2 linked regions of the Sphaerotilus microaerophilus genome follow. The protein of the gene in region 1 binds, or shares a complex with, the protein of each later gene. Links are inferred from orthologs where the notes say so. Each region holds a gene or a part of one and is shown on either strand. Other genes may lie near its edges.

What was found.
Region 2: the proteins of trxA (region 1) and trxB are in contact, whole or in part, in a crystal structure (PDB 1F6M), measured with the Escherichia coli proteins. The link is inferred for Sphaerotilus microaerophilus from one-to-one orthologs.

Annotation. Positions count from the first base shown.
Region 1 is NZ_AP025730.1:4,265,966-4,280,638, forward strand. Bases 11,725-14,673 are described here. They hold trxA (thioredoxin TrxA), read left to right. Parts: upstream 11,725-13,008; coding sequence 13,009-13,338; downstream 13,339-14,673. Other genes in these bases: NGK70_RS18230 (serine/threonine protein kinase), read right to left, coding at 11,725-12,750; rho (transcription termination factor Rho), read left to right, coding at 13,596-14,673. Outside these bases: NGK70_RS18185 (hypothetical protein), read right to left, coding at 1-2,820; NGK70_RS18190 (CBS domain-containing protein), read right to left, coding at 3,438-4,133; NGK70_RS18195 (cation-translocating P-type ATPase), read left to right, coding at 4,320-7,139; NGK70_RS18200 (type 2 periplasmic-binding domain-containing protein), read right to left, coding at 7,254-7,517; NGK70_RS18205 (TRAP transporter substrate-binding protein), read right to left, coding at 7,554-8,294; NGK70_RS18210 (TRAP transporter large permease), read right to left, coding at 8,358-9,686; NGK70_RS18215 (TRAP transporter small permease), read right to left, coding at 9,683-10,225; NGK70_RS18220 (H-NS family nucleoid-associated regulatory protein), read right to left, coding at 10,439-10,744; more of NGK70_RS18230, read right to left, coding at 11,005-11,724. UniProt on the Escherichia coli protein: Participates in various redox reactions through the reversible oxidation of its active center dithiol to a disulfide and catalyzes dithiol-disulfide exchange reactions.
Region 2 is NZ_AP025730.1:5,250,807-5,265,381, reverse strand. What follows is about bases 7,601-10,451. They hold trxB (thioredoxin-disulfide reductase), read right to left. Parts: upstream 9,587-10,451; coding sequence 8,615-9,586; downstream 7,601-8,614. Other genes in these bases: NGK70_RS22565 (Crp/Fnr family transcriptional regulator), read left to right, coding at 9,830-10,451; rpmB (50S ribosomal protein L28), read right to left, coding at 8,140-8,373; rpmG (50S ribosomal protein L33), read right to left, coding at 7,952-8,122; NGK70_RS22585 (hypothetical protein), read right to left, coding at 7,601-7,736. In the rest of the region: NGK70_RS22615 (MATE family efflux transporter), read right to left, coding at 1-445; NGK70_RS22610 (sensor domain-containing diguanylate cyclase), read right to left, coding at 552-1,709; NGK70_RS22605 (YidB family protein), read right to left, coding at 1,854-2,360; purN (phosphoribosylglycinamide formyltransferase), read left to right, coding at 2,517-3,161; NGK70_RS22595 (RsmB/NOP family class I SAM-dependent RNA methyltransferase), read left to right, coding at 3,158-4,588; NGK70_RS22590 (DesA family fatty acid desaturase), read left to right, coding at 4,749-5,972; more of NGK70_RS22585, read right to left, coding at 6,042-7,600; more of NGK70_RS22565, read left to right, coding at 10,452-10,498; NGK70_RS22560 (IclR family transcriptional regulator), read right to left, coding at 10,571-11,473; NGK70_RS22555 (MBL fold metallo-hydrolase), read left to right, coding at 11,578-12,540; fahA (fumarylacetoacetase), read left to right, coding at 12,651-13,979; NGK70_RS22545 (DNA translocase FtsK), read left to right, coding at 14,099-14,575.

The sequences.
Region 1 (14,673 bases):
GGTGCAGGCGCCGACCGTGACCGCCACGGCCGCGCCGGTGCTGTCTTGCGCGCTGGCGGTGCAGGTGGCGCTGGTGGCTGCGGCCGAGCCGGCGTTGGTGCAGGTGATGCTGCCGCTGACGCTCGCGCCGGGGCCGGCCACGCTCGGAGCGATGGCCACCACCGTCGTCATGTTGGGGCCGGCGGTGACGTCGATCGTCGCCGTGGCCTGGTCACAGGCCGCCGGGCTCTGCGCCGGGTTGCTGCAGATCTGGTAGGTCAGCACGTAGCTGCCCACCGGCGTCGCGGCCGTGACGGCCATCGTGCCGGTGGTCGTGCTGAAGCTCAGACCGGCCACTGCCGGCAGGCTGATCTGGCTGAGCGTCACATTGCTGGTGCTGGCCAGCGCCGTGCCGACCTGGTCGTTGCCGAGCACGCTCACGCTGGTGGCCGTGCCCGCCGGGGTGCTGACCGCCGCGTCGTCGATCGCGTCGAGGGTCTCGACGCTGTCGGTCGCGCTGTTGTCTGCCGTGCTGCCTGAGGGCTCGTTGCTCGCGCTGGTCGTGGCCGTCACCGTGACGCTGGTGGGCGCCGCGTTGGTGCCGCTGTTGGCCGTGCCCGGCTGGGTGTAGCTGATCGGGCAGCTCAGCGTCGCGCTCGCCGGCAGGCTGGCCGCGCTGCCGCTGCTGGCCGTGCAGGCGCCGACCGTGACCGCCACGGCCGCGCCGGTGCTGTCCAGCGCGCTGGCCGTGCAGGTGGCGCTGGTGGCTGCGCCGCCGCCGCTGTTGGTGCAGGTGATGTTGCCGCTGACGCTCGCGCCCGGGCCGGCGATCGTCGGGGCGATGGCCACCACCGTCGTCATGTTGGGGCCGGCGGTGACGTTGATCGTCGCCGTGGCCTGGTCGCAGGCCGCCGGGGTCTGCGCCGGGTTGCTGCAGATCTGGTAGGTCAGCACGTAGCTGCCCACCGGGGTGGCTGCGCTGCTGCTGAGCACGCCGGTGGCGGTGTTGAAGCTCAGCCCGGTCACACTCGGCAGGCTGACCTGCGTGAGCGTGACGTTGCCGGTGTTGGCCAACGCCGTGCCGACCTGGTCGTTGCCGAGCACGCTCACACTGGTGGCGGTGCCCGCCGGGGTGCTGACCGCCGCGTCGTCGATCGCGTCGATCGTGTCCACGCTGTCGGTCGCGCTGTTGTCTGCCGTGCTGCCCGCCGGTTCGTTGGCGGCACTGGTGGTCGCGGTCACCGTGACGCTGGTGGGCACGGCGTTGGTGCCGCTGTTGGCCGTGCCGGGCTGGGTGTAGCTGATCGGGCAGGTCAGCGTCGCGCTCGCCGGCAGGCTGGCCGCGCTGCCGCTGCTGGCCGTGCAGGCGCCGACCGTGACCGCCACGGCCGCGCCAGCGCTGTCCAGCGCGCTGGCCGTGCAGGTGGCGCTGGTGGCTGCGCCGCCGCCGCTGTTGGTGCAGGTGATGTTGCCGCTGACGCTCGCGCCCGGGCCGGCGATCGTCGGGGCGATGGCCACCACCGTCGTCATGTTGGGGCCGGCGGTGACGTTGATCGTCGCCGTGGCCTGGTCGCAGGCCGCCGGGGTCTGCGCCGGGTTGCTGCAGATCTGGTAGGTCAGCACGTAGCTGCCCACCGGCGTCGCGGCCGTGACGGCCATCGTGCCGGTGGTCGTGCTGAAGCTCAGGCCGGCCACTGCCGGCAGGCTGATCTGGCTGAGCGTGACGTTGCTGGTACTGGCCAGCACGGTGCCGACCTGGTCGTTGCCGAGCACGCTCACGCTGGTGGCCGTGCCCGCCGGGGTGCTGACCGCCGTGTCGTCGATCGCGTCGATCGTGTCCACGCTGTCAGTCGCGCTGTTGTCCGCCGTGCTGCCCGCCGGTTCGTTGGCGGCACTGGTGGTCGCGGTCACCGTGACGCCGGTGGGCGCCGCGTTGGTGCCGCTGTTGGCCGTGCCCGGCTGGGTGTAGCTGATCGGGCAGCTCAGCGTCGCGCTCGCCGGCAGGCTGGCCGCGCTGCCGCTGCTGGCCGTGCAGGCGCCGACCGTGACCGCCACGGCCGCGCCAGCGCTGTCCAGCGCGCTGGCCGTGCAGGTGGCGCTGGTGGCTGCCGACGTTCCCCGGTTCGTGCAAACCAAGCTGCCGTTCACGGTCGAACCCGGACCGGCCACCGTCGGGGCGATCGTCACGGCCGCCGTCATGTTCGGTGCCACGAGGATGCCGCCCTGCATGCCGAACAGGCGGGGCAGGTACGCGGTCCCACCCGAACCGGCCGCAGGGATTTCTCCCCCGAACGCAAAGGTCATTGACGAGACCCCGGCGCTGTAATTGGCTTCTGCTGCCACGGATGCGGGGGCGGTCGCGAGCGAATAGGTCGGGTAATTGCCGACGGCCGAACAACCGATCAAGGCGTCCGCGGTGGTACACACCTTTGCTCTGAAAGCCACACCGCCGTCGTAGGCTGTCGCCGACTCGAGCTGGGACCCGGCAATCACCGTGACGGATGGCGGCATGTACTCGATGCGCTCCGTCACCCCACCGGTGATCGAACTCAGGTTGCCATCGGTGTCGATGCTGCGCAAGTACACCGGCACATCGATCGGATCCGCGGCCGTTCCCCCCACCGTCACAAAATCCAGCCGGAACACCACCTGGGATGCGTTGCTCGCGAGGTTGGGCAGCATCACCTGCCCCTCGAAGTAGCTGGCGCCGGTGGTGTAGCTGGGCGCCTGACTGACCGTCGCGCCGCCACGCAGGCTCACGACCGTGACCAGCAGGTCGCGGTTGCGGTTGCCCGTTGCAGCCAGATCGCCGGCGGCGATCACGTTGCTGTAGCGGGTCACGCTGCCGACCTGCGTGCAGTCCGCAGACTGGCAAGCCCACGACGACCACACGAAAGACGCGGCCTCGGCCGACGACCCGAAGGGCGCCACGGCCAACCAGCCCATCGCAGCCAGGACGAGACAGCGCGAGGCAAAACACAGAGTGTGCAACCGGCGTCCAGCCCAACGCACCCAAGATCCGAAGTCACCCATCGTCAGCCTTGTATCGCTTCGTCGGCGCCCCCACGGCCGTGGCGGCAAGGATGACGGCCGACCTGGCACGACAGCCCAGGCCCCTGCAGCCCGGTGCCGTGAAATCCACCGCAGCGCCATCCGCATCAAATAGTTTCAACTGGTCGCCAACCTGAGCCACCGCACAGCGGCCTGCTTCAGCCACCATGGATCGACGCCGCCCCCGACAGGTCTGGAGACCTGCCCGAGCCGCCTCACCGTGTCATCAGTCGCATGCCTCCGGTCGAGCCACACCAAAAGTGCGAAGTTCGATCTCAGGAATTGAACAAATCTTACAGTGCATCAGCAGATTACAACATGGCGCACACGTTTGTTGGCAATCACCAACCCGCCCGCTCAAGGGGGAATGGCGCCGCAATCTGTGCAGATTTCTCACCCCAGGGCATTCAGCCCCAGAGATCGAGCGGAGGGTCGGTGGCCACGGCGAACAGCAACTCGCGCCGGCCGACCCAGCCCAAGGGATGGCCCTGGGCGTCGACCACGGGCACCCCGGGCAGGCCGGTGTCGACCAGCACGGCGGCGATCCGGCGCAGCTCGGTGTCGGGCTGGGCGGCCGGAATCGGGCTGCGCAGCAACTGCCCTGCCGTGCGGCCGGACCGTTCCCGCCAGCTTTGCACACCGCGCTGCATCGCCGCCAGCAGGCGCGCATTGCCCAGATCGGCACCAGCGGCAACGCCAGCCAGATGCTCGCCCAGCAGCGTGGGCCAGGCGGGACCGAGCAGATCGTGCCGGGACACCAGGCCGACCAACGCCCCCTGCGCGTCGGTCACCAGCAGCTGGCGCACGGCACGCCGCTCCAGCTCACCCCAGATTTCCACCAGAGGGGCATCGATGCCCACGCAGATGGCAGGCCGGGCCATGATCTCGCCGGCCAGGCGCACACGCCGTGGCGGTACGGGCGTGTCGCCGCTCTCCCCGGCGTAGGCATGCAGCGCGGAGATTCGCTGCGCCGACGGTTGCAACGCCGCCTCGCCCGGCATCGGGGGGTCGATCGCTCGACTGCGCTCCACCGGGCGCACAGGCTCCAGCAGATCCTGACCCACCCAGGCCGACCTGCCGGCCAAACCGTACACGTGGAACATGGCCATGCGCTCCCGCGGTGATCCCGGCACCGAGCATAGCGCCGCACGACGAGGCCCCGAACGTGACAGGCCTGCAGCAAAGGGAGGACGCTTGATCAGGCAGGACTGAACACCAACCGGACAGCGAGGATACTTCCAGCACCCTGCCCGGCCGCCACGCGGCCCAGCGACCGAACCCCGCCGACCATGGCCCTGGATCCCACGCCCACCACCGCCCGCCCCGCCACCGCCGATACACCGCCAGAAGCCGCCGACCACCGCAGCGGCACCTCCGGTGTGCCGCCGCTTGTGCCAGCCCGGCCTCACCTGATGAGCTCGGCCGACGTGGCTGCCCACCTGCAGGTACACCCCAGCCGCGGCCTGCACGGGCAGGAAGTGGCCGATCGCAGGGCCCTGCACGGCCCGAACGAGCTGCCCGAGGCGCGCCCGGTGAGCTGGTGGCGCCGGCTGGCCGAGGCCTTCGGCGACTTCATGATCCTGGCCCTGCTCGCCGCTGCCGCGGTCGCCTGGGCGATGGGTGAGCGCACCGACGCGATCGTGATCCTGCTGATCGTGCTGCTGAATGCCGCGGTGGGCCTGTTCCAGCAATACCGGGCCGACCAGGCCCTGGCCGCCTTGCGCGGCCTGAGCACGCCCATGGCGCTGGTGCGCCGCGACGGCCAGGCCCAGCCCGTGGCCGCCCATGAACTGGTGCCTGGCGACGTGGTACTGATCGAAGCCGGCAACCTGGTGCCGGCCGACCTGCGCCTGCACGACACCGCCAGGCTGCGCGTCGATGAAGCGGCGCTGACCGGTGAATCCGTGCCAGTGGACAAGCACAGCGCGGCCCTGGCGGCACACCCCGATGGCGAGCACCCGGTGGGCGACCGGCTCAACCTGGCCTTCCGCGGCACGCTGGTCACGCAGGGCCGCGGCGAGGGGCTGGTGGTGGCAACCGGTGCGGCCACCCAGCTGGGCCAGGTGGCCGTCCTGCTGGACCGCACGGATCAGCGCAGCACGCCGCTGCAGCAGCGCCTGTCGGGCCTGGGCAAGCGGCTGTCACTGGTGGTGCTGGTGATCTGTGCGGTGGTATTTGCCTTTGGCCTGCTGCGCGGCGAGCCGCCGCTGCTGATGGCGCTGACAGCGATCTCACTGGCCGTGGCGGCGATCCCCGAAGCCCTGCCAGCGGTGGTGGCGGTGCTGCTCGCGCTGGGCGCGCGCCGCATGGCGCAGGCCAACGCGCTGGTCAAGCGCCTGCCGGCGGTCGAGACGATGGGTTCGGTCAGCACGATCTGCTCGGACAAGACCGGCACCCTGACGCAGAACCGCATGCGCGTGGCAAGCATCCACCTGCTGCCCGACGACCTCCCCACGCCCACGCGCACCGCCGAAGCGGCACTGTGGCGTGCGGTGATCCTGTGCAGCGACGCCCATCCTCGCCCCGATGCCAAAGACGTCGCCGAATCGGAGGGCTGGCTCGGCGATCCGACCGAGACGGCCCTGGTCGCCGCTGCGGCGGCCACCGGCCGTTACGACTTGGCGGCACTGCGCGAACGCCTGCCCCGCGCGCACGAATGGCCCTTCGATGCCGAGCGCAAGCGCATGAGCACGCTGCACCCGCGCCACCGCGACAGCGGCTGGCTGCTGGTGACCAAGGGGGCGCCCGAGGGCGTGCTGCCCCTGTGCAGCAGCTTTCCCTCGCTGCCAGGCGACGCCGCCCACGCCAACCAGCCTGAAGACCTGCTTTCGGAGCCTGGCGTCCAGCGCGGCGCCTGGATGGCGCTCGCACAGGGCCTCGCCAGCCAGGGCCTGCGTGTCCTGGCCTTCGCCCAGCGGCGTTGGCCGGCCGAGACCACGCTGGACACGCTGCGCCAGCTCGACTGCAACCAGGCCGAGGCGCAACTGGAGCTTCTCGGCCTGATCGGCCTGATCGACCCGCCCCGCCCCGAGGCGGCCCAGGCCGTGGCGCAGTGCCGTGCCGCGGGCATCACCCCGGTGATGATCACCGGCGACCACCCCGCCACGGCGCTGGCGATCGCCCGCCAGCTGGGCATCGTCGAGGACCGGACCGCCTCCCCCCATGACCGGGCGCTGGTGCTGACTGGCCCGGAGCTGGCCCGGCTGGACGACACCCAGCTCGCGGCGATGGCCCCGTCCTGCCGCGTCTACGCCCGCGTCGACCCGGCACAGAAGGTGCGCATCGTCGATGCGCTGCAGTCGAGCGGCGCCTATGTGGCGATGACCGGCGACGGCGTCAATGACGCGCCCGCGTTGCAGCGCGCCGACATCGGGGTGGCCATGGGCCGCAGCGGCACCGACGTGGCCCGCGAGGCCGCCGCGCTGGTGCTCCTGGACGACCGCTTCGCCACCATCGTCGCCGCGGTGCGCGAGGGCCGGCGCATCTTCGACAACATCCGCAAATTCGTGCGCTATGCGCTCACGGGCAACTCGGCCGAGATCTGGCTGCTCTTCCTGGCCCCGCTGCTGGGCATGCCGCTGCCGCTGCTGCCCATCCACATCCTCTGGGTGAACCTCGTGACGGACGGCCTGCCGGGCCTGGCCCTGGCGCAGGAGCCCGCCGAGCCGGGCGTCATGCAGCGCCCGCCCCGACCGCCGCAGGAGACGCTGTTCGCCCACGGCCTGTGGCAGCACGCGCTGTGGGTGGGCCTGCTGATGGGCGGCCTCAGCCTGGGCGTGCAGGCATGGGCGCTGGCGCAGCAGAACCCCGCTTGGCAGACGATGGTGTTCACCTCGATCACCCTGGGCCAGATGGGCCATGTGCTGGTGATCCGCTCCGAGACGGTGCCGCTGTGGCGTCTTGGCCTGCGCAGCAACCTTGCACTCACCGCTGCCGTGGCGCTCACGCTGCTGCTGCAACTGGCGGTGATCTACTTGCCGCCGCTGCAGGCGATCTTCCACACCCAGGCCTTGAGCCCGGCCGAATTGGGACTCTGCGTGCTGGGCGCCGCGGTCGTGATGGCGGCAGTGGAAATCGAGAAGGCCTGGCGGCGGCGGCCCGGGCGCTGAACGTTCAGCAGGCCAGGCGGCCGCCCGAAAACAAGAAGCCGCCGGCGACGACAAGGTCTCTGGCGGCTTCGAAGCAAGCACCCTCAGATCCCGGCCGACGGCCGGGCGAGGCGATTACTTGGCGGAGTACTGCTTGATCAACGCACGGGCTTCCTCGAACAGCCTCTTGCCGTCTTGGCCCTTGGCAGTGACCGTCTTGATCCACTCGTCGTCGATCTGCTCCGTCACCTTGACCCAGCGCTGGTACTCGGCCTGGTCGATGAAGGTGATCTTCTGGCCAGCGTCGCGGGCGATCTTCTGGTGCGGGCCGACGATCGCGTCGAACGCCGACTCACCCGCCCAGGCGGAGGTCGCCAGGCCGGAGTTGTCGTCGATCACCTTCTTCAGGTCCGCCGGCAGGCTGTCGTACTTGGCCTAGTTCATCGCGAAGGCAAAGATCGTGTTGGCCATGCGCGGCATGCCGGGGCTGGTGTCGAGCGCGAACTTGGCGATCTCCTGCAGCTTGATGGAAGGAGCACCTTCCCAGGGCACGCTGGCACCGTCGATCACGCCCTTGGAGAGCGACTCGGGCACCGCCGGCAGCGGCATCTGCACCGGCACCGCCCCCATCGCTGCGATCATCTGCGAGTTGATGCGCGTAGCGGCACGGATCTTCAGGCCCTTCAAGTCTTCCAGCTTGGTGACGTTCTTGTCACGAAAGTGCAGCAAGGTACCGTCGTGGACGTGGTTGAAGATCAACTTGACGCCCTTGAACTCGTCCAGCGCATTCTTCTGGATGTAGGTGTACAGCGCCTGGCTGCTGCCCTTCGAGGTCGTGGTCATGAACGGCAGCTCGAACACCTCGGACTTCGTGAACCGGCCCGCCGCGTAGGTGGGCACCGACCAGACGATGTCAGCCACGCCGTCACGGGCCTGGTCCATCAGCTGCGCCGGCGTACCGCCAAGCTGCATCGAAGGATAGATCTGGCACTTCAGGCGATCCTTGGACTCCTTCTGCACCTTGTCGCACCAGGGCTGGATGAGCTTGACCTGGGAGCTGGAGGTGCTGGGCAGGAAGTGGTGCACCTTGAGCACCACCTGCTGGGCCTGGGCGCCGAAGGCACTGGCGACCAGGGCGGCGGCCACGGCCAGCTTGGGAACGATCCTCGATGTCATGTCTGTCTCCTATCTCTGATTGCTAAGGTCGGGATTGAGGCCGAGATGCTGCCGCGCAATCCGTCAGCCGAAAGACCGGACGAGCACCAGCGAGACGCTCGGGAAGAGCACCAACGCCACGATGCGCACGAAGTCCGACAGCAGGAAGGGCACCACCCCCTTGAACGTGTCCGTCAGGGGCACGTCCTTCGCGAGGCGGTTGATGATGTAAACGTTCATCCCCACGGGAGGGTGGACAAGGCCGATCTCCACCACCATCAGCGCCAGGATACCGAACCAGACCGACTTGTCCGTCGGGTTCAAGCCCCAGAAGTCCAGGCCCATGATCATCGGGTAGAAGATCGGGATGGTCAGCAGGATCATCGCCAGCGAGTCCATCACGCAACCCAGGAAGATGTAGATCACCAGGATCGCGGTGAGCACCAGCAACGGCGGCAGGCCGCTGCCCTGCACCCAGGTGGCCAGCTCGGCCGGCATCTGCGACAGCGCCAGTGCGGTATTGAGCATGTCTGCACCCATCAGCACCAGGAAGATCATCGCCGTGGCCTGGGCCGTGCCCAGCGCGCTGTCCATCAAGCCCTTCAGGCGCATGCCGCCGGTGAGGAACGCCAGCACGCCGCAAGCGGCGGCGCCGATTGCCGCGGCCTCGGTGGGGTTGGCCCAACCACCGTAGATGCCCACGATCACTACCACGAAGACCAGCAGCACCGGCAGCACCTCGATCAGCGCCTTGATGCGCTGCGGCCAGGGCGTGCGATCACCGGCCGGGCCGATGTGCGGCTTCCAGGCCACCAGGATCTGAATGACGAGCATGTAGCCCACCATCGCGATGATCCCCGGCAGCACGGCGGCCATGAAGAGCTTGCCGATCGACTCCTGCGTCAGGATGGCATAGATCACCAGCGGCACCGACGGCGGGATCATGATGCCCAGCGTGCCACCTGCGGCCAAGGCCCCGGTGGCGAGGCTGCCGGCATAGCCATGACGCTTGAGCTCAGGCAGGGCCACCTGGCCCATCGTCGCGGCAGTAGCAAGAGATGAGCCGCAAATCGCCCCGAAGCCCGCGCAGGCGCCCACTGCCGCCATCGCAATGCCGCCGCGCCGGTGCCCCAGGAAGGCACTCACGAAACGGAACAGGCTGCGGCTCAGGCCGCCATGGGTGGCGAACTGCCCCATCAGCATGAACAGCGGCAGCACCGCCAGGTCGTAGTTCGACAGCCGGGCATAAGCGGCGTTCTTCAGCGTGTTCAGCAGGCCAGCACTCTCGCCGCCATTGAGAAAGATGTAGCCACCCGCCCCCGCCATGAACATCGCAATACCGATGGGCACGCGCACCACCAACAGGACCATGAGAGCCAGGAAGATGAAGCCCCCGACGGCAATACCGCTCATTTCACTGCCCCCTTGCCGACGTGCGTGATGAAGTGGAAACACATGTAGAATCCAGCCGCGGCCAACAGCGCAAAGCCCGGCACCATCAGCACCTGGGCCACCCACACCGGCCAACCCAGGATCGCCGAGGTTTCGCCGTATTCCTTGAGGTTCATCGCGCCGATCCAGGTGCGCCAAGTGATCAACACACCAAACAGCGCCACGAGCAGCGAGCCGAAGGCGTCCAGCCAGGCCACCGTGCGCGGGTTCCAGTTCTGTGTGAAGAAGTCCACCTTCACGTCATTTCGCGTGAGATGGCAGTAGGCGAAGAAGGCGGCCGCACCGACGGCCGAACCCATCTGCATCAGTTCCAGGTCACCGGGCACCGGCGTGGCAGCCAGCTTGCGACCGACGATGGACACGATCGACATATTCACCAGCGCCACAAAGATCAGCCCGCCGAGCACCGAGCCCAGCTTGCACAGCCACACCAGCGCTCGCCCCACGGGACCAAAGCCGGCAAAGGCATCACCGGGCGCATCCGGCATCGGTTCTTGCATCGTCATCTCCTCGTTGTCGCCCGGTGGCTTCTTTCCCGCAGTCCGGACAGGGTCTGTCCCACGCCAAGCGCAGGCGGCGCGATTGTGGCGATGCCGAGCAATGCCGTCCAGGCAAAGTCAAACCTACCTGATATGCCTCACCGGCATAGGATCATGGCCACTCCGCGGCTTTTCCCGGCACTGCTGCCACGTCTGTGCGGGACGGGCGCAGCTTCAGACAGAAACCGTCGAGGCCTCGCCATCCGGCTGCGCGGCACGGCGAAGTTCATCCACCGTGTAGCCCTCGCGCAGCAGTGCGGCGCGAAGCCAGTCGGGCTGCCCACCCTCGCCGTCCCACGTCAGTCCAGAGACGGGATGACGATAGCGGAGAACAGGCGCCGCCTTCGCAAGCGGCATCACGGTCGGCTTGCCTCGCAGCTCATGCAGACTGATCTGCCAGAAATCCATCAGCCGGCGGATCTTTCGGATCGCAACGAGCTTTTCTGGATCTTCGATCGAGACGAGGTCCTGGTTTTTCATCGACGACTGCAATGGGCTGACAACGGTCCCCAGAACGGGGACGAACAAGACAATTGGGCAACTGCAGATCAGCAGACTATAAAACCAGCGCCACACAACCTGTGCCCGGGGTTGTCATCAAGGGGGTTTGTCAGCCGACCGCCCAAGGTAGCCTACAATCGCCGTTGACGGGCCTCCCTGCATGGGGGCGCGGCCAACCGGGTCAGGTCGGGAACGAAGCAGCCCTAACCGTTAGCACTCAGTGCCAGGGTTCAGGCTCGTCACCTTCTCAAGCTCGAGCCAGGCGAATCAGCCTCCTGCTTCAGCGCTTTCTGCGTTGCCAGCTGTGATCGCTCGGCTGCACTTCGCAGGTCGACGGCCTTGACATCCAGCGTCCTGGCATAGCGAGCAGCGACGTGCTCCAAATCGCGCTCCATCGACAATCCCACGCGTTGCCAGGCATCGAGCGTCTCGCCGGCACAACTCGCCACCAGCCGCACCCAGTCGGGTGCATGCTGGGGCACCCGGACAGCTTGGTCACGCCCCAGAGGCGTTGCCAACAGCTCCAACCCCTGGTCTGCCCCCCACTGGCGTAGCACGGCACGCCCCAATGCGGGCAGTTCCACGCCGATCACCAGCCGGGCCGCCAGGGCCTCGTCAGGCTCGGACTCAGGCCGTTCGTCGCCCTCCTCGACCCGTGGTGCTGGCCGCATGAGTGCGGCGATCTGGGCCGCCTCGTCCGGGAAGTGGTACAGCACCAACAAGCGACCGAGCTGCTGCAGTTGCGCCGCCAGCGAGACCATGTCGAGCGGCAGTCCCGCAGGAGCCAGCAGCCGGGCCAGCAAGCTGACCTGACGCGCACGCAGCAGGGCAACCCGTAGAGGCGCCGCCTGGGTGGCGGGCAGCAATCCGGGCCAGGGCCTGAGCGCGCCGGCGGCACGCCGCACCCCCCGGAGGCCGATGAGCTGCACGGCACGCCCCACGCTGGTGACCGGGTCGGCATCCGGTGCCCGCTGCGCTGCGGTGTTGAGCTGCCGCAGCAGCTCCAGCGCCAGGGCCGGATCCTCCAGGATCAGCTCCACCACCGACTGGAGCGGCTCCGAATCCATCCCGACGACTTTGGACACCCGGGCCGCGAGACCTGGCAAGGCGGGCAGGTGACCCGCCGCCCGCGAGCGCGCCAACAGGATGGCAAGCACGTTCGCGCGGCCCTCGGCGGCGTTCTGGCGCCACTCGTCAACGGCGCGAAAGAGACTGCGCGCACTCAGGTAACGCCGCGACGCCTGCGTGGCAGTCGCCCGATCGACGATGGCGGCCAGCACCTCCGGTACCGGCTGGGGCAGCGTGGCCGGCAGGCGCACCGGCTCGCGTACCAGACGACCCAGCACGGACGGCAAATCGGCCTCTCCCAGCGGTGGTGTGCCGCTGAGCAACTGATGCATCAGCAGGCCGACGCCAAGCACGTCCCGTTCGCTGGCAACCCCGCCTTCAGTCAGCGGTGGCGGCGCCACCACTGCCAGGCCCCAGGGGATCACGCGGCCGGCGCGATCGATCAGCAGGCTGTGCAGGCCGACATCGCCGTGCGTGAGGCCCGCGTCGTGCGCCGCAGCCAGTCCGTCCAGGACATCACTGCACCAACTGGCGATATCCAGCGCCGTGTTGACCTCGGCACGCCCGTTCAACCACTCTCCCAATGTCTGGGCGCCCTGGCGAGGCTGACAGGCCACATAGAGCCAGCCGGCGTACTGCCCGATCTCGGAAGGTGCCTGCAGCCGCGGATGGTCGATGCGCGCGGCACGTCGCGCCGCATCGAGCGCCCGCTTGAGGCCCTCGGCGCCCGCAGAACTGGCTCGCCGCGGCAGCATCAGCAGCACATCCTGCATGCTGCGCGAATCCTCGGCCAGCCAGGCCATCGTGAGGGAACTGCGTCCGAGCAACCGCTTCAGCCCGAAGGGACCGAAGCGGCGCTGCGTGATCTGCGCGGGGAAACCGGGCTGGCTGGCCGATGAGGGCTGCAAAGCGTTCATGCAGGGCGGTCGACGGAGAAGGCCCTTCTGCGCACACGCAGGGCCGATCGTGCGCATTGGAACCGCGCCCCCGCAAGCAGGATCTGCCGAACAGCAGCGCGATCCCGCCCGATTCCGCGGGAACAACGTCGAGTCGTCAACGACGGACCCGGCAGCACCCGGTAACGCCCGTCCATCGGTGCTCCAGGCGGCTTCGTGCCAGAATCACGGCCATTGGCCGATGCTTCGGTCTGCCTTCAGCCACCCACGGAAGCTTTCATGAGCAGCGATCTCATCAAACACGTTTCGGATGCTTCGTTCGAATTGGACGTGATCAAGTCGGACAAGCCGGTTCTGGTCGATTACTGGGCCGAGTGGTGCGGCCCCTGCAAGATGATTGCGCCCCTCCTGGACGATGTAGCCAGCCAGTTCAGCGATCAGTTGCAGGTGGCAAAGATGAACGTGGACGAGAATCGTGCTGTGCCGGCCCAGTTCGGCATCCGCGGCATCCCGACGTTGATGATCTTCAAGAACGGCCAGCTGGCTGCCACGCGCGTCGGTGCACTGAGCAAGGTGCAGTTGACTGAATTCGTCTCCCAGAATCTATAATTGGTGCTCGCGAAGCCAGAATCTGTCTGGTTTCGCCTCCAGCCACTGTGCGCAGGAGCGTGAAACGGGTCGCAAGCATTGCAGCGCCCTCACCTCTCACGATCGCGCACAGCGTCGGCTCACCTTCCCCACCTTGCATTGCCACCCCGAGCTGATCGGCCTCCGCTCAGGTGCATCGCTCGGGTCCCCAGGTGACCGACCTTCCGGCATGCGTTGAGGGCCAGACGCAGCCTCGAATTCCAGGGTTCGCCCTTCCCATGCATCTTTCCGAACTGAAGGCACAGCACATCTCGGCACTCGTCAAGATGGCTGAAACGCTCGAGATCGAGAACGCCAGCCGCATGCGCAAGCAGGAGCTGATGTTCGCCATCATGAAGAAGCGCGCCCGGCAGGGTGAGCAGATCTTCGGCGACGGCGTGCTTGAGGTGTTGCCGGACGGCTTCGGCTTCCTGCGCGCACTGGACGCCAGCTTCCTGGCGAGCACGGACGACATCTACCTCTCGCCCAGCCAGATCAGGCGCTTCAACCTCCACACTGGCGACATGGTCGAGGGTGAGGTGCGCGTGCCCAAGGATGGCGAGCGCTACTTTGCCCTCGTCAAGGTGGACCGCGTCAACGACATGACGCCGGAGGAGAGCAAGAACAAGATCATGTTCGAGAACTTGACGCCGCTGTTCCCCAAGGAACAGTTCAAGCTCGAACGTGAGATCCGCAATGAAGAGAACATCACCAGCCGCATCATCGACCTGATCGCACCGATCGGCAAAGGCCAGCGCGCCCTGTTGGTCGCGCCGCCCAAGAGCGGCAAGACGGTGATGATGCAACATCTGGCGCACGCCATCGTGGCCAACCACCCGGACGTGCACCTGATCGTGCTGCTGGTGGACGAGCGCCCCGAGGAAGTGACCGAAATGGTCCGCACGGTGCGTGGCGAGGTCATCTCTTCGACCTTTGACGAGCCGGCCGCTCGCCACGTCCAGGTCGCCGAGATGGTGATCGAGCGCGCCAAGCGCCTGGTCGAACTGAAGAAGGATGTGGTGATCCTGCTGGACTCGATCACCCGCTTGGCACGTGCCTACAACAACGTGCTGCCGTCCTCCGGCAAGGTGCTCACCGGCGGTGTGGACGCCAACGCGCTACAGCGCCCCAAGCGCTTCTTCGGCGCGGCGCGCAACATCGAGGAAGGCGGCTCGCTGACCATCATCGGCACGGCGCTGATCGACACCGGCTCGAAGATGGACGAGGTCATTTACGAGGAGTTCAAGGGCACCGGCAACTGCGAAATCCACCTGGATCGTCGCATGGCCGAGAAGCGCGTCTACCCGTCGATCCTGC
Region 2 (14,575 bases), 980 kb from region 1 along the record:
GCGGCTGCAGCGCCTCGCTGGCGCGTGAGAGCGCCAGGAACGGCCCCGGGAAGGCCAGCAGCGTGCAACCCAGCAGCGACAGCGCCAGCGCGATCCACACCGCCTGGTGCAGCTGGTGGCCGGCCTCGTGGTGGCGCCCGGCGCCGAAGTTCTGGCCCACGATCGGTGCCAGCGCCATCACCACGCCCATCAGGCCGATGAAGATGGTGATGTAGCTGGCCGCACCCACCGCCAGTGCGGCCAGGTCCAGCGCCGAGTGGCGCGCCACCAGCAGGGTGTCGATGGTGCTGAAGGCCAGCACCGCAAGCTGGCCCACGAGCATCGGCCAGGCCAGCGGGACGATGCGGCCCACGCTGGCACGCCAGCGGTCCTGCCAGCGGCTCTGAGCGCGGAATGGCCCGCCGTCGCGGGCCGTTTCAAGGGGATCGAGGGGGGTGCCCGCCATGGAGTGCCAGTGCCTGTGCCGCCGCGGCATCCAGCCTGGGGCCGTGGGGCAGCGAGGATAGCGCCTGGGCGGGTGTCGGGCGCTGGGCCGGGGCGCGCGTCCCGGCTCAGGCGCTGGCGGTGCCGCCGATGGCGCTGGTTGCGTCGGTTCCGTCGGTGCCCGGGCGCTTCAGGGTCCGCGGCGGCGTGGGCAGCAGCTCGTGGATCACGCAGCGCCCGCGCCCGCGCTGGCGGGCGGCCTGCAGGGCGCGGCCGGCGGCGCGCACCAGGTCCAGGGTGCTGGCGGCGTCCTGCGGGTACATCGCCACGCCCACGCTCAGGCTGAGGCCGACCGATTCGTGGCCGATGTCCATCGGCACCGCCACGGCGGCCTGCAGCTTGTAGGCGATGGCTTCGAGGTGCTGCACGCTTTCGACCGGGTGTACCAGCAGGAGGAACTCGTCGCCCGCGAGCCGGCCGATCTGGTCGCCCAGGCGCACGCTGCTGCGCAGGCGCTGGGCCACGCCGCACAGCAACCGGTCGCCGACCTCACGGCCGTGCAGCTCGTTGAGCCGGTGGAAACCATCCACGTTCAGGTGCAGCAGGCCGACCCGGCTGCCATCGTGCTCGGCGCGAGCCCGTGCGGTGGCAGCGAGGTTGAGGAGGCGGGCGCGGCTGTGCAGCCCGGTCAGCGCGTCCTGGTCGTCGCTGCCGGGCTGGGACTGTTCGGCACGCACGCGGGCGGTGATGTCGCGCACCTGGCAGCGCACGACGGCATCGTCGTCGCCGACCGGGTCGGACTGCAGCTCATAGTGCAGCCAGCGCTGTTCGTTGCCGGTGGCAGGCATGTAGCGCAGCTGGCCGACGATGCGCCGCCGCTGCTGGGCCGCCTGCATCAGGTACTCGCACTGCAGTTCGCGGTCGCTGTCGTCCAGGCAGGCCAGCCAGACCGTCAGCGGCAGTTCGCGTGTGCCGGGGGGCAGGTGCAGCAGGTGGGCCAGGCCGGCGGACACCTGCAGCGCCTCGTCGCCCAGGCGCCAGGACCAGGCGGCCGCGTCCAGAGGATCCCTGGGCGTGACCTCGCGCGCTTCGCGGATGGTGTCGGCCCAGGCCGGGTCGCCCTGGGTCGCCTGCGCGATCTGGCGCTCGAAGTCCTCGTAGGTGCGCCCCACCGTGTCCAGCAGGGCCAGCCACTGCTGGGGGTCGGGAGGCGTCTGATCTGGTTGCAGGTGCAGCTGGCGCAGCTGTCGCGCCAGGGTGGTCGATGCCTCGGTCGGCAAGGGCATGGGTAGGCTCCCGTTCGAGCTGGTTGGATTCGCCAGCGCGGCGTGCACCCCGGGTGCACGGCCACGCCTCACGTTCCACGCTCTATCGGCGCAGGAGCCTCGGCCCTGAGGCCGGCGCCGCGTGGGCGCCGGCGCTGGCCAGCCTCAGGCGGAAGGATTCATCAGTTTGCCCAGCACCTGCGGCAGCAGGCTGCCCAGGTCGGCGCCACCGGTGGGCAGCTGGCCGTTGGGTGTCAGTGCATCCACCACCTGCGGCAGCAGCTGCGCCAGCGGGCCCGCCGCCTGGCCGGCGTCCAGCCCGACGCTCTGGGCCAGCTGCCCCAGCATGTCGTTGCCCAGCGCGCCCTGCAGTTGCTCGGGCGAGACCGGCAGGTTCTGGCCCGTGGAGACCCAGGAGCCGACCTGATCGGCCAGGCCACCCTTCTGCAGCTGCTGCACCAGCCCGGCCAGGCCACCCAGCCCACCCAGGGCGCCACCGCCCGCCTGGCCGCCGCCGGAGGTCAGCGCCGCCACCAGCCCTTCGACCATCTTGGCCGACCCGGCGCCACCGGCCCCGCCGAGTGCGCCCCCCAGGGCGCCTCCCAGCGAGTTACCCACCTGATTGGCCAGTGCGCCACCCACGGCACCCATCACGGAATCGAGCAGACCCATCACCATCTCCTGTCGGGAGTGAAAAAGATGCCGTGCACTATGTCACAGCTCCTCCGTCGCGGTGCCCGGCGCTGGCGGACGGTGCCCCCCATGTGGACAACAGCCGACGTGCCCCGCCACCGGGCTGCGCTGGCGGCTGGATACACTCGCCCACCCATGAAACGCATCGTGATCCTGATTTCCGGCCGCGGCTCGAACATGCAGGCCGTCCAGCAGGCCTGCCGGGTCGAGGGCTGGAAGGCCGAAGTCGCCGCCGTCATCGCCAATGTCCCCGGGGCTGCCGGCCTGGCCTGGGCCGCCTCGCAGGGGCTGGCCACCGCCGCGGTGGACCACCGCGCCTTCCCCGATCGGCAGGCCTTCGAGGCCGCGCTGATCGAGCAGATCGACCGCCATGCGCCCGACCTGCTGCTGCTGGCCGGCTTCATGCGCATCCTCACGCCCGGCTTCGTCGGGCACTACGCCGGCCGGCTGCTGAACATCCACCCCTCGCTGCTGCCGGCCTTCGGCGGGCTGCACACGCACCGCCGGGCCATCGAGACCGGCTGCAAGCTGGCCGGCGCGACGGTGCACTTCGTCACCCCCGAGCTGGACCACGGCCCCATCGTCATCCAGTCGGCGGTGCCGGTGCGAACCGACGACAGCGAGCACAGCCTGGCCGAGCGCGTGCTGGCCACCGAGCATGTGATCTATCCCCGCGCCGTGCGCTGGTTCGTGCATGGCGAGCTGGAGCTGGCCGGCAACCTGGTCCGCCATCGTGGCGGCGAGCCCCAGTGGCTCTTGACTTCCGGAGGTGCGGCATGACGCCCAAGGCCCTGTTCGAACTGTGCGACGAGCTCCTCAACACGGTGCTGCGCTTCGCCCAGCCGGCCGACACGGTGGTGTCGGCCTTCTTCCGTGCCAACCGCTCGCTGGGCGTGCGTGAGCGCCATGCGCTGGCCGAGACGGCCTACGCCGTGCTGCGCGAGCGCCTGAAGTACCAGTACCTGGCCAAGAGCGGCAGCGGCTCGATCGAGCGGCGCCTGGCCATCCTGGCCTGGCAGGGCAGCGAGGCCTTCCTGCGCGCGGCCACCACGCCGGCCGAGCAGGAGTGGCTGGCGCACACGCAGAAGATCAACTTCGGCAAGCTCGCCCAGGTGCAGCGCGACAGCCTGCGCCACAACCTGCCCGCCTGGCTGGCCGAGGCGCTGCAGGCTGAGGTGGGCGAGCAGTTCTGGCCGCTGGTCGGGGCGATGCAACAGAGCGCCGGGCTGGACCTGCGCGTCAACACCCAGCTCACCAAGCGCGATGCGGCGCAGGCGGCGCTGGCCGCCGAGGGCATCGACACCGTGCCGACGCCCTGGTCGCCCATCGGCCTGCGCGCCGTCGGCAAGCCCACGCTCAACCGCACCGAGGTCTTCAACCGCGGTGAGGTCGAGGTGCAGGACGAAGGCAGCCAGCTGCTCGCCCTGCTCACCGAGGCCCGGCGCGGCGAAATGGTGGTGGACTTCTGCGCCGGTGCCGGCGGCAAGACCCTGGCGCTGGGCGCGATGATGCGCAACACCGGCCGGCTCTATGCCTTCGACGTGTCAGCGCACCGCCTCGCGGCGCTCAAGCCCCGGCTGGCGCGCAGCGGCCTGTCCAACGTCTACCCGGCCGGCATCGCGCATGAGCGCGACGAGCGCATCAAGCGCCTGTCGGGCAAGGTGGACCGCGTGCTGGTGGACGCCCCCTGTTCCGGCCTGGGCACGCTGCGCCGCAACCCCGACCTGAAGTGGCGCCAGACGCCCGAGGCGGTGCTGGAGCTGGTGGCCAAGCAGCAGTCGATCCTGAACAGCGCCGCGCGCCTGCTCAAGCCCGGCGGCCGGCTGGTCTACGCCACCTGCAGCCTGCTGCGCGCGGAGAACGAGGCAATCGCCGAGGCCTTCAGCGCCGCCCACCCCGACTTCGAGCCGCTGGACGTCGCCGAGATCCTGCAGCGCCAGGGCGTGGCCGACGCGCGGGCGCTGACCGTGCCGGCGGGCGCGGCAGCAACGGCTGCGGTCGAGGTGGACCGTGCGGTTGAAACCGCCGAGACTGCTGGTCCCGTTGAATCCATTGAACCCGCTGAAGGGGCTGAAGGGGCTGAAGGGGCTGAGACGGACGCGAACGCCGCCGTGGAGGCCCCGGCCAGCGTCGCGTCCTACCTGCGCCTGTGGCCGCAGGTGCACGGCACGGACGGCTTCTTCGCCGCAGCCTGGCGGCGGCGCTGAGCGCAGGGTCCACGCGCACCCGCGCCCCGCGCGGGGCGGGCCGGCCATGCCCTGACCCGGGCAGGGGCCCCGCCGTGATCCGTAGAATCTCCGACTGCTGGCTGCGTGCCGGCCGGGTGGCCTGAATGCGCCAGGTCCCGCGACGTACGAAGGTGCCCTGATGTCCGAAGTCTCCCTGTTTGGGTCCGCCCTCGTTGCCTGGCTCGCCGATGGCCTGCTCGCCGCCAGTTGGTGGGAGGTCCTGCTCTACACGCTGGCGGTGACGCACATCACCATCGCCGCGGTGACGATCTTCCTGCACCGCTCGCAAGCGCACCGGGCACTGGAGCTGGGGCCGTTGCCCTCCCACTTCTTCCGCCTCTGGCTCTGGCTGACCACGGGCATGGTGACCAAGGAGTGGGTGGCTATCCACCGCAAGCACCACGCCAAGTGCGAGACGCCGGACGACCCGCACAGCCCCGTCACGCGCGGCCTGCGGACCGTGCTGCTCACCGGCAGCGAGCTCTACCGCAGCGAGGCGAAGAACCAGGAAACGCTGACCAAGTACGGCCACAACACGCCGGACGACTGGGTGGAGCGCAACGTCTACAGCCGTTTCGTCTGGCAGGGCGTGGCGCTGATGCTGATCTTGAACGTGCTGCTGTTCGGCGCGGTTGGCCTGACGGTCTGGGCCGTGCAGATGCTGTGGATCCCGATCACCGCGGCCGGCATCATCAATGGCATCGGGCATTACTGGGGCTATCGCAACTTCGAGGCGGCGGACGCCTCGACCAACATCTCGCCCTGGGGGTTGATCATCGGCGGCGAGGAGCTGCACAACAACCACCACACCTACCCGACCTCGGCCAAGCTGTCGGTCAAGCCGCATGAGTTCGACATCGGCTGGGCCTACATCCGGGCGATGGAGCTGCTCGGCATGGCACGGGTGCGCAAGACGCCGCCGCAGCTCAGGCTGGGTGCTCCGAAGCCGGTGGCCGACAGCCAGACGCTGGAGGCGGTGATCGCGCACCGCTACGAGGTGATGGCCAGCTACGCGCGCCAGCTCCAGCAGGTCTGCGCCGACGAACTGGCCCGCCTGAAGGCGCAGGGGGCGCAGAACACCCAGCGCTGGGCCGACATGCGCCTGGCGCTGCGCTGGCTGCACCGCGACGTCGAGAAGATCCCTGCGGCCCTGCGTGCCCAGGTGGACAGCGCGTGTGGGCAGAGCGCTGCGCTCACCAAGCTCGTGACCATGCGCGAGGAGCTGCGCGCCCTGTGGACGCGCACCAACGTGTCGGCCGAGCAACTGGTCGTCGACCTGCAGGCCTGGTGCCGCCGGGCCGAGGACAGCGGCATCGCGGGGCTGCAGGAGTTTGCCCGCACGCTGCGGGCGGTGCGGGCCTGAACCGCATCTCCCGTCTGCCCCCGCCAGCCCTCACCTGCCTGCGCTCACCCGGCGCGCTGTGCGTGATCGTCAGGTGGGCTGCACCGGTTCGGGCTGCGGCTCATCCCGCAGTCGGGCCAGGTCGTAGAGCAGGAGCAGATCGCGGAAGGTGGCCAGGTCCACCGTTGGCAGGCCGCTCTCGCGCAGCAGACGCGCGCGCAGCCAATCCAGCGCGATCGAGGGCTGCGTCCAGACCTGGGCAAGCCGTTCGAGCAGGTCCGGTCGGTCGTCGAGCGACTGGCCCTCATCGACCGCGTCCGGCCCACCCGCCGCAGCGTCTCCCATCGGCGGCACCCGCAGGTTGTACAGGGCCTCCAGCTGGGCGCTGACGCGCTCGTGGTTCCAGGGCTGGTTCATGGCTCGGTAGAGGTCCAGCAGGCGCAACAGCAGCCAGGGGCTCTTGCCCGGCCGGGTCTGCAGCGCGTTCTCCAGGATCGTGGCGGCGGCGCCGTGGTAGCCATCGGCGATCATGCGATCGACCTGCCTGACGGCGGGCGCGTGGCCATTGCCGGCCAGGCTGGGCTCACCAAAGTCCGCGCCCACCCACTGGCGGGGCGGTGCGGCCGCTGCCCGGGGCGGCCCGGCAGGGGGGGCCGGTGCAGCCGTTGTGCCGGTCGGGGTCATGGTTGGTGCGGCCGCGCCGGACGGGGGTGCGTGGGGCGGCGTCTGCGACGTGCTGCCAGCCTCCGGCCAGTGCAGCGGTGGGGCGGCAGCCGCAGGGGGCAAGGCGTCGCGCCAGGGGGTGATGGAATCGACCGCCGGAAGGTGCATCGGCATGGCCTGCTCGGTCGGCTCCGCAGGTGGGTCCAGGCTGTGGCGTGCGTGGCTGGCGGCGCTCAGGCGTGGCAGCAGGCGCTCGCGGGCGACGCGCAGCAGCAGGGCCCCGGCGAGCACGCCACCGGCGGTGGCCGCGATGGCGCCCCAGCGCTGGAGGGTGTCGCTTTCCTGCCGCTCCAGGCGCAGCTGCAGCGCAGCCAACTGGGCCCGGGACTGGCGCTGCTCTTCCTGTATCTGCTGCATCTCGCGCAGCCAGTCGGCCTCGATGGGGCGCAGGCCCTGGTCACGTGGGGCGGCCAGGAGCCGCTGGGGCGGTGGCTGACGCTGGTCCAGTGCGGCCAGCACGGCCGACACCAGCCGGTCCAGCGCCGGCTCTTCCAGGCTCAGGCGGGCGCCGCCCGTACCGGGCGTCGATGGAGGGGCCGAGCCTCGGAGGGGCGCCACGGAGACGCGGGCGGCCCGCTCCGTGGGTTCGTCGGCGGGTGGCGTTGCTCCAATGGCAAGGTGCATCCGCGCGGCTCTCGCCGCACTCGTCGGCGGTGGGGGTCGGCGAGGTGCGGTGCCTGTGGCGGGTGGGTCGGCCAGGAGCGTGAGTTCGCGGGCGTAGTCGGCGCCGCAGCTGAGTTGAACGAGGGCCCGCACGACGGGCTCGCTGACCTCGGCGCTGCTGTGGACCTGCACCAGCACCTTGCCGTCCTCGGCCAGTGGCGTGGTGCGCACCTGGGTGGCATCGGCCGGGATCTCGTGCTCGCCCTGGATCAGCCGCACCTGGATGCAGTCGGGGCCGAACCGGGACGGATCGGTTTCGAAGCCGCGCACATGCAGGTGCAGCACCGGCGGCTGGCCAAGCGTGATGTGCTGCCTGACAGGCTCGATCGACTGGGCAAGCGCCGCCTGCCCGCAGGCACAGGCCGTCGTGGCGATGATGGTGGCCAGCAGGTGCTGCATCGGCGGTCCCCTCCTCTGTGGCACGGCAGTCGCCGCGCTCCTGAGCATGGTGGGGCCTGTGCCGCCAAAGTGGATCCCCCTTAAGGGTGATCTGCTGCGGGGCCAGTGGCGGGGTCAGCGTATGAGCCCGCAGGAAACGACAAAACCCGCTGCGGCGGGGCCGGAGCGGGTTCGCGGATGCAGTCATTGGCAGACCAGAGGCCTGCCAAGCTGGATCACTTCAGCTTCACTTCCTTGTACAGGACGTGCTTGCGGGCCTTGGGGTCGAACTTCATGAATTCGAGCTTTCCGGGCGTCGTCTTCTTGTTCTTGGCCGTGGTGTAGAAATGGCCGGTCCCCGCAGTGGATTCCAGCTTGATCTTTTCGCGTCCGCCTTTGGCTGCCATGGTGAGTTACCTCCGGATCACAGTTCGCCGCGGGCGCGCAGGTCGGCGACGACCTGATCGATGCCCACCTTGTCGATCAGACGCAGAGCCGCATTGCTGATGCGCAGGCGCACCCAGCGGTTCTCGGTCTCCAGCCAGAAGCGACGGTACTGCAGGTTCGGCAGGAAGCGACGCTTCGTTTTGTTGTTGGCGTGGGAGACGTTGTTCCCCACCATCGGGCGCTTGCCCGTGACTTGACAGACGCGTGCCATGACGCTTCTCCAGACTTGTTTCGATGCGACCCACAGAGCAAGCCAGGGCGCCGGACCGGGTGAATGACCCGGCGGCTGCGCGTCCCAGAAGATGCTTGACGAAGCAAGCACCCGCGAACAGCTTGGTGTTGGCCCCTCCGGAAATGCAGGGCACTCCCGGGTCCAATTGCGGCAAAACGCTGATTATAGCCAGCTCACGGCCGGCCTCACAAGTGCGGCCGCTGGATGCCCGTTTGGCCGGTCAGGCGCCACCCTGTTCCAGGAAGCGCTGGGCGTCCAGCGCGGCCATGCAGCCGGTGCCGGCGCTGGTGATGGCCTGGCGGTAGACATGGTCCTGCACGTCGCCGGCTGCAAAGACACCGGGCACGCTGGTCATGGTGGCGAAGCCGTTCATGCCGCCGCGGGTGATGAGGTAGCCGTCCTTCATCTCCAGTTGGCCCTGGAAGATGTCGGTGTTGGGGTGGTGGCCGATGGCGATGAAGCAGCCGCGCACCACCAGGTCCTTCGTGCTGCCGTCAACCGCGCTCTTCAGCCGTACGCCGGTGACGCCGCTGGGGTCGCCCAGCACCTCGTCCAGGGTCTGGAACAGGTGCAGCTCCATCTTGCCGGCGGCGACCTTCTCGTGCAGCTTGTCGATCATGATCGCCTCGGCGCGGAACTTGTCGCGCCGGTGGATCAGGTGCACCTTGGAGGCGATGTTGCTGAGATACAGCGCTTCTTCCACGGCCGTGTTGCCGCCGCCGACCACGCAGACCTCGTCGCCCCGGTAGAAAAAGCCGTCACAGGTGGCGCAGCCGCTCACGCCGCGGCCCATGAAGGCCTGCTCGGAAGGCAGGCCCAGGTACTTGGCGCTGGCGCCGGTGGCGAGGATCAGCGTGTCGCAGGTGTAGCTGCCCGAGTCGCCGCGCAGCTCGAAGGGACGCCGGCTGAAATCGACTGTATTGATGTGGTCGAACACCAGTTCGGTCTTGAAGCGCTCGGCGTGCTGCTGGAAGCGCTGCATCAGGTCCGGACCCATCACGCCGGCCACGTCGGCGGGCCAGTTGTCCACCTCGGTGGTGGTCATCAGCTGGCCGCCCTGGGCCATGCCTGTGATCAGCAGCGGCTGCAGGTTGGCGCGTGCTGCATAGATCGCGGCGGTGTAGCCGGCCGGGCCCGAACCGAGGATCAGCACCCGGGCGTGTCGCGCAGAAGAGGAGGGGGGTTGTGTCATGGCGTGGGCCGCAAGCCGCAAACTTTCATTTCCGGGCGCCGCGCTGTTCATTTCAGCGATGCTTCGGTTAGAGTGCACGGCACGTCGGCATGTCGTATTGGATGCGGTGTGAAGCTTACCCTGTGTGCAGGGGGGCTTCATTGCCAGTGGTTACCGGGGGACGCTGGACGGTTGCCGTCCGGAGGCATGCGTCGACATGAGACACCACTTCAGAACAAGTTGACCAAAAAGGAGTGCCCATCGATGGCGATGCTCTCGAATCTCGATTTGATCCGGCGCGTGCCGCTGTTCTCGATGCTCACCAACGAGCAGGCCCAGACGATCGCCGACGGCGTCATCAAGCGGCGGTACCGGCGTGGGGAGATCATCGTCGAGCAGGGCCGCAAGTCCGATGCGCTGTTCATCCTGCTGTCGGGTCGTGCGCGTGTGATCACGTCTGACGCCCGGGGCCGCGAGGTCATCCTGGCGGTGCTGGAGGCGGGTGACTACCTCGGTGAGATGAGCCTGATCGATGGCGAGCCGCACTCCGCCACCGTGCGCGCCGAGGTGCAGACCGACGTGCTGGTGCTCGGCCGGCCCGAGTTCGGCGCCTGCCTGCCTGAGGCCTCCAGCCTGAGCTACGCGATCCTGCGTGGCCTGGTGGCGCGCCTGCGCAATGCGGACCGGCAGATCGAGTCGCTCGCGCTGCTGGACGTGTACGGCCGCGTCGCCCGTGCGCTGCTGGACATGGCGGTCGAGGAAGAGGGCCAGCGCATCATCCGCAGCAAGGTGTCCCGCCAGGACCTGGCCAAGGTCGTCGGTGCCTCGCGCGAGATGGTCAGCCGGGTCATGAAGGACCTGGAGGAGCGCGGTCTGATCGAGACCCAGGAAAACGGCTGGGTCGTGCTCACCGACCGCCTCGCCACGCGCTGAGGTCGCGCCGCCGCCGTGGCCCCCTGCGTGGCCTCGGCGGTATTGCCGGTATTGGCGGCCGCTTTGGCGGCGTCAGTCGGGAGCGTGCCCGTCGGTCTGGCGGGTCAGTTCGTCGGCGCAGGCCTTCAGCGCTACGCCGACCCGGCCGGTGGCCTGTGCATCGAAGCAGGCACTGTGGCCGATGGCCGTGATGGCCACGACGATGCGCCCTGCCATGTCGAACACCGGCGCCGCCAGGGCGCTGACGCCCACCACCGCCTCATCCACCACGCCGCCCAGGCCGGTGGCGCGCACGCGCTGCAACTCCTGTTCGAAGGCCGCGTCCAGACCGGGTGCCGGTTGGCCCGGCGTGCCTGGCAGGGGCGCCGGATCGGTGCCCAGGCGGAAGCCCTCGGCCGCAGCGGCCCAGGCGGCCTCGGCGGCCAGCGCCGCCAGCACGGTCGGCCGCGGCAGGTAGGCCGCAAACACCTTGCCCGTGGCCGTGCCGCGCAGGCTCATCACCATGCCGTGGCGCATCGCCACGTGTACAGGGGAGGGCGCGTATTCGATGCGCACCACCGCCGGCCCGCGGTTGCCCCAGACCGCCAGTGCCACCGTGTGGCCGAGCTCCACCGCGAGGCGCGTCATGCGCTCGCTGGCCAGGCGCAGCGGATCGAACTGCTGCAGGCTGATCAGCCCCAGTTGCAGCGCGAGCGGTCCGAGTCCATAGTGGCCCGTCGTGGCCTGCTGCTCGATCAGCCCGAGCTTCACGAAGCTCACCAGGTAGGGGTGGGCCTTGCCCGGCACCATGTCGGCCGCACGCGCCAAGTCCTTCAGCGCCATCGGCCGGCCTTCCTGGACCAGTGCACGCAGCAGTTGGCCGCCGACCTCGATGCTCTGGATGCCCCGCTGGGGGCGATTGTCGGGGCGGCTGTCGATGTCTTCGTCGTCGGCCAGGCCGGAGTCGGATCGGTGACTGGTTCGTGTAGATGCCATTGTTTGTTAGACATCGTTGAATTTGTTGATTATCATCTGATCTGTTTTAGGCATGGTCGAATCAGTTAGATGATCTTCGGCCTCACCCCTCCGAGGAGACCCCCATGAACGCCCCCACCAAGACCTTTGCCTCTGCGGCCGACCTGGAAGAGAAGAAGGTCAGCTTCGAGAAGCTGTCCGACCACGCCTGGGCCTACACCGCCGAGGGCGACCCGAACACCGGCATCGTCATCGGCGATGACGCGGTGATGGTGATCGACACCCAGGCCACCCCGGTGATGGCCGAGGACGTGATCCGCCGCATCCGCGAGGTCACCGACAAGCCGATCAAGTACGTCTGCCTGAGCCACTACCACGCGGTGCGCGTGCTGGGCGCCGCGGCCTACCAGCCTGAGCACATCATCGCCAGCCAGGACACCTACGACCTGATCGTCGAGCGCGGCGAGCAGGACAAGGCCAGCGAAATTGGCCGCTTCCCCCGCCTGTTCCGCAACGTCGAGAGCGTGCCCGCCGGCCTGACCTGGCCCACCATCACCTTCACCGGCAAGATGACGCTGTGGCTGGGCAAGCTGGAAGTGCAGATCCTGCAACTCGGCCGCGGCCACACCAAGGGCGACACGGTGGTCTGGCTGCCGCAGGACCGCGTGCTGTTCTCCGGCGACCTGGTCGAGTTCGACGCCACGCCGTACGCCGGTGACGCCTATTTCCAGGATTGGCCGCAAACGCTGCAGAACATCGCGGCGCTGCAGCCCGAGAAGCTGGTGCCCGGGCGCGGCCCGGCGCTGAAGAACGCCGCCGAGGTGCAGGCTGGTCTGGACGGCACGCGCGCTTTTGTCAGTGACCTCTTCGCCAGCGTCAAGGCCGGCGCCGCCGAGGGCAAGGCCCTGCGCGCGGTCTACGAGGAAACCTTCGCCAAGCTGCAGCCCAAGTACGGCCAGTGGGTGATCTTCAACCACTGCATGCCGTTTGACGTCACCCGCGCCTACGACGAGGCCACCCAGTTCCCCGACCCGCGCATCTGGACCGCCGAGCGCGACGTGCAGATGTGGCAAGCCCTCGAAGGCTGAGCGTGGACACGGCGAGGCCCACTGCGGGCCTCGCCGTGCCTCGCGAAGCGGGCCGGCCTGCCAGCCGGCCCGTGGATCTGGTGACACGACGCAATGTGCCAAGGACTCCAATGCTTCTCGACCCTTCCCACGACCCGGCCCTGACCAGCTGGGTGGCCTCCGCCCAGGCGGTGGGCACCGACTTCCCGATCCAGAACCTGCCTTATGGATGTTTCCGGCGCATCCGCCGAGCCGGCCCTGCCGAGCCCTGGCGCATCGGCGTGGCCATCGGCGACCAGGTGCTGGACCTGGCTGCCGCGGCCCAGGCCGGTGGCTGGTCGGCCGAGGTCGCCGCGCTGCTGGCGCCGCTGGCCGCTGGGAACCTGAACGCCGTGATGGCGCAGGGCAGCGCCGCGCGCCGCGTGCTGCGCAGCGCCCTGCAGGCCGCGCTGAAGACCGGCAGCGCGCAGCAGCCTGCCCTGGCGCCTTGCCTGATCGCGCAAGCCGACGTCGAGTTCAGCCTGCCCTGCACGGTGCACGACTACACCGACTTCTACACCGGCATCCACCACGCCACCGCGGTGGGCAAGCTGTTCCGGCCGGACAACCCGCTGCTGCCCAACTACAAGTGGGTGCCCATCGGCTACCACGGCCGGGCCTCCTCGCTGGTGGTCAGCGGCACGCCGATCCGCCGGCCCAACGGCCAGTTCAAGCTGCCGGGCACGCCCGAGGGTGCGGCGCCGGACTTCGGCCCCTGCCGCCGGCTGGACTACGAGCTGGAGCTGGGCGCCTACGTCGGCCGCGCCAACGCGCTGGGCGAGCCGGTGGCGATCGGCCAGGCGGGCGAGCACCTCTTCGGCCTCGGTCTGCTCAACGACTGGTCCGCGCGCGACCTGCAGGCCTGGGAGTACCAGCCGCTGGGGCCCTTCCTGTCGAAGAACTTCGGCAGCGTCCTGTCGCCCTGGATCGTCACGATGGAGGCGCTGGAGCCGTTCCGCGTGCCCTTCACCCGGCCCGAGGGCGACCCGCAGCCGCTGCCCTACCTCGACTCGGCCGAGAACCGCGCCGGCGGTGCCCTGGACATCCAGCTGCAGGTGCGCATCCAGACGGCGCAGATGCGTGCAGCCGGCGAGCCGGCGGTGGCGCTGATGCAGTCCAACTACCGCGACGCCTACTGGACGCTGGCGCAGCTGCTCGCGCACCACACCGTCAACGGCTGCAACCTCAACCCCGGCGACTTGCTGGGCAGCGGCACTCAGTCCGGCCCGCAGCCGGGGCAGGGCGGCTCGCTGCTGGAGCTGACCAGCGGCGGCAAGCAGCCGATCACGCTGCCCAACGGCGAGACCCGCACCTTCCTGCAGGACGGCGACACCGTTGAGCTGCATGCCTGGTGCGAGCGCGAAGGCGCGGCGCGCATCGGCTTCGGGCCCTGCAGCGGTGTGATCCTGCCGGCACCGTGATCGGGGTGGCACTGGCGCGGCGGTGATATTGCCCGTCAGATGCCGCCGCGGCAGCCCGGGGAACGATCCCGGGCCGCCCGCCTCCAAGCCGGGATCGTGCGTTCGTCCACAATCCTGGCATGACCTATTCGCTCGGCACGCTGCGGGGAGCAGCGCCTCCGTCTTCACCTGATCCGGCCTCCGGTACGGCCGCGCCCGGCACCGGCCTGCAGCGGCTGCTGACGCGCTGGCGGCTGCAGCTCGTGCTGGCGCTGGGCGGCCTGCTCTGGCTGCTGTGGTTGATCGCGATGTGGACCCACGATGCCGGCGATGCGGCCTTCTCCACCTCCGGGGATGGCTTGGCGCTGCGCAACCGCGCCGGGCTGCTGGGCGCCTGGGTGTCGGACCTGTCCTATGTGCTGTTTGGCGGCTCGGTGTGGTGGTGCCTGGTGGTGGCAGCGCGGGCCTGGCTGGCCGCGGTGGCTCAGCTGCTGCGCAGCGACCCTGACGCTGCCTTGCCCCGCCATGCCCAGGGCCCGGTGGCCTGGCGTCCGCGTTGGATGCCCTGGGTCGGCTTGCTCCTGCTGCTGATGGCCAGCACCGCGCTGGAGTGGACC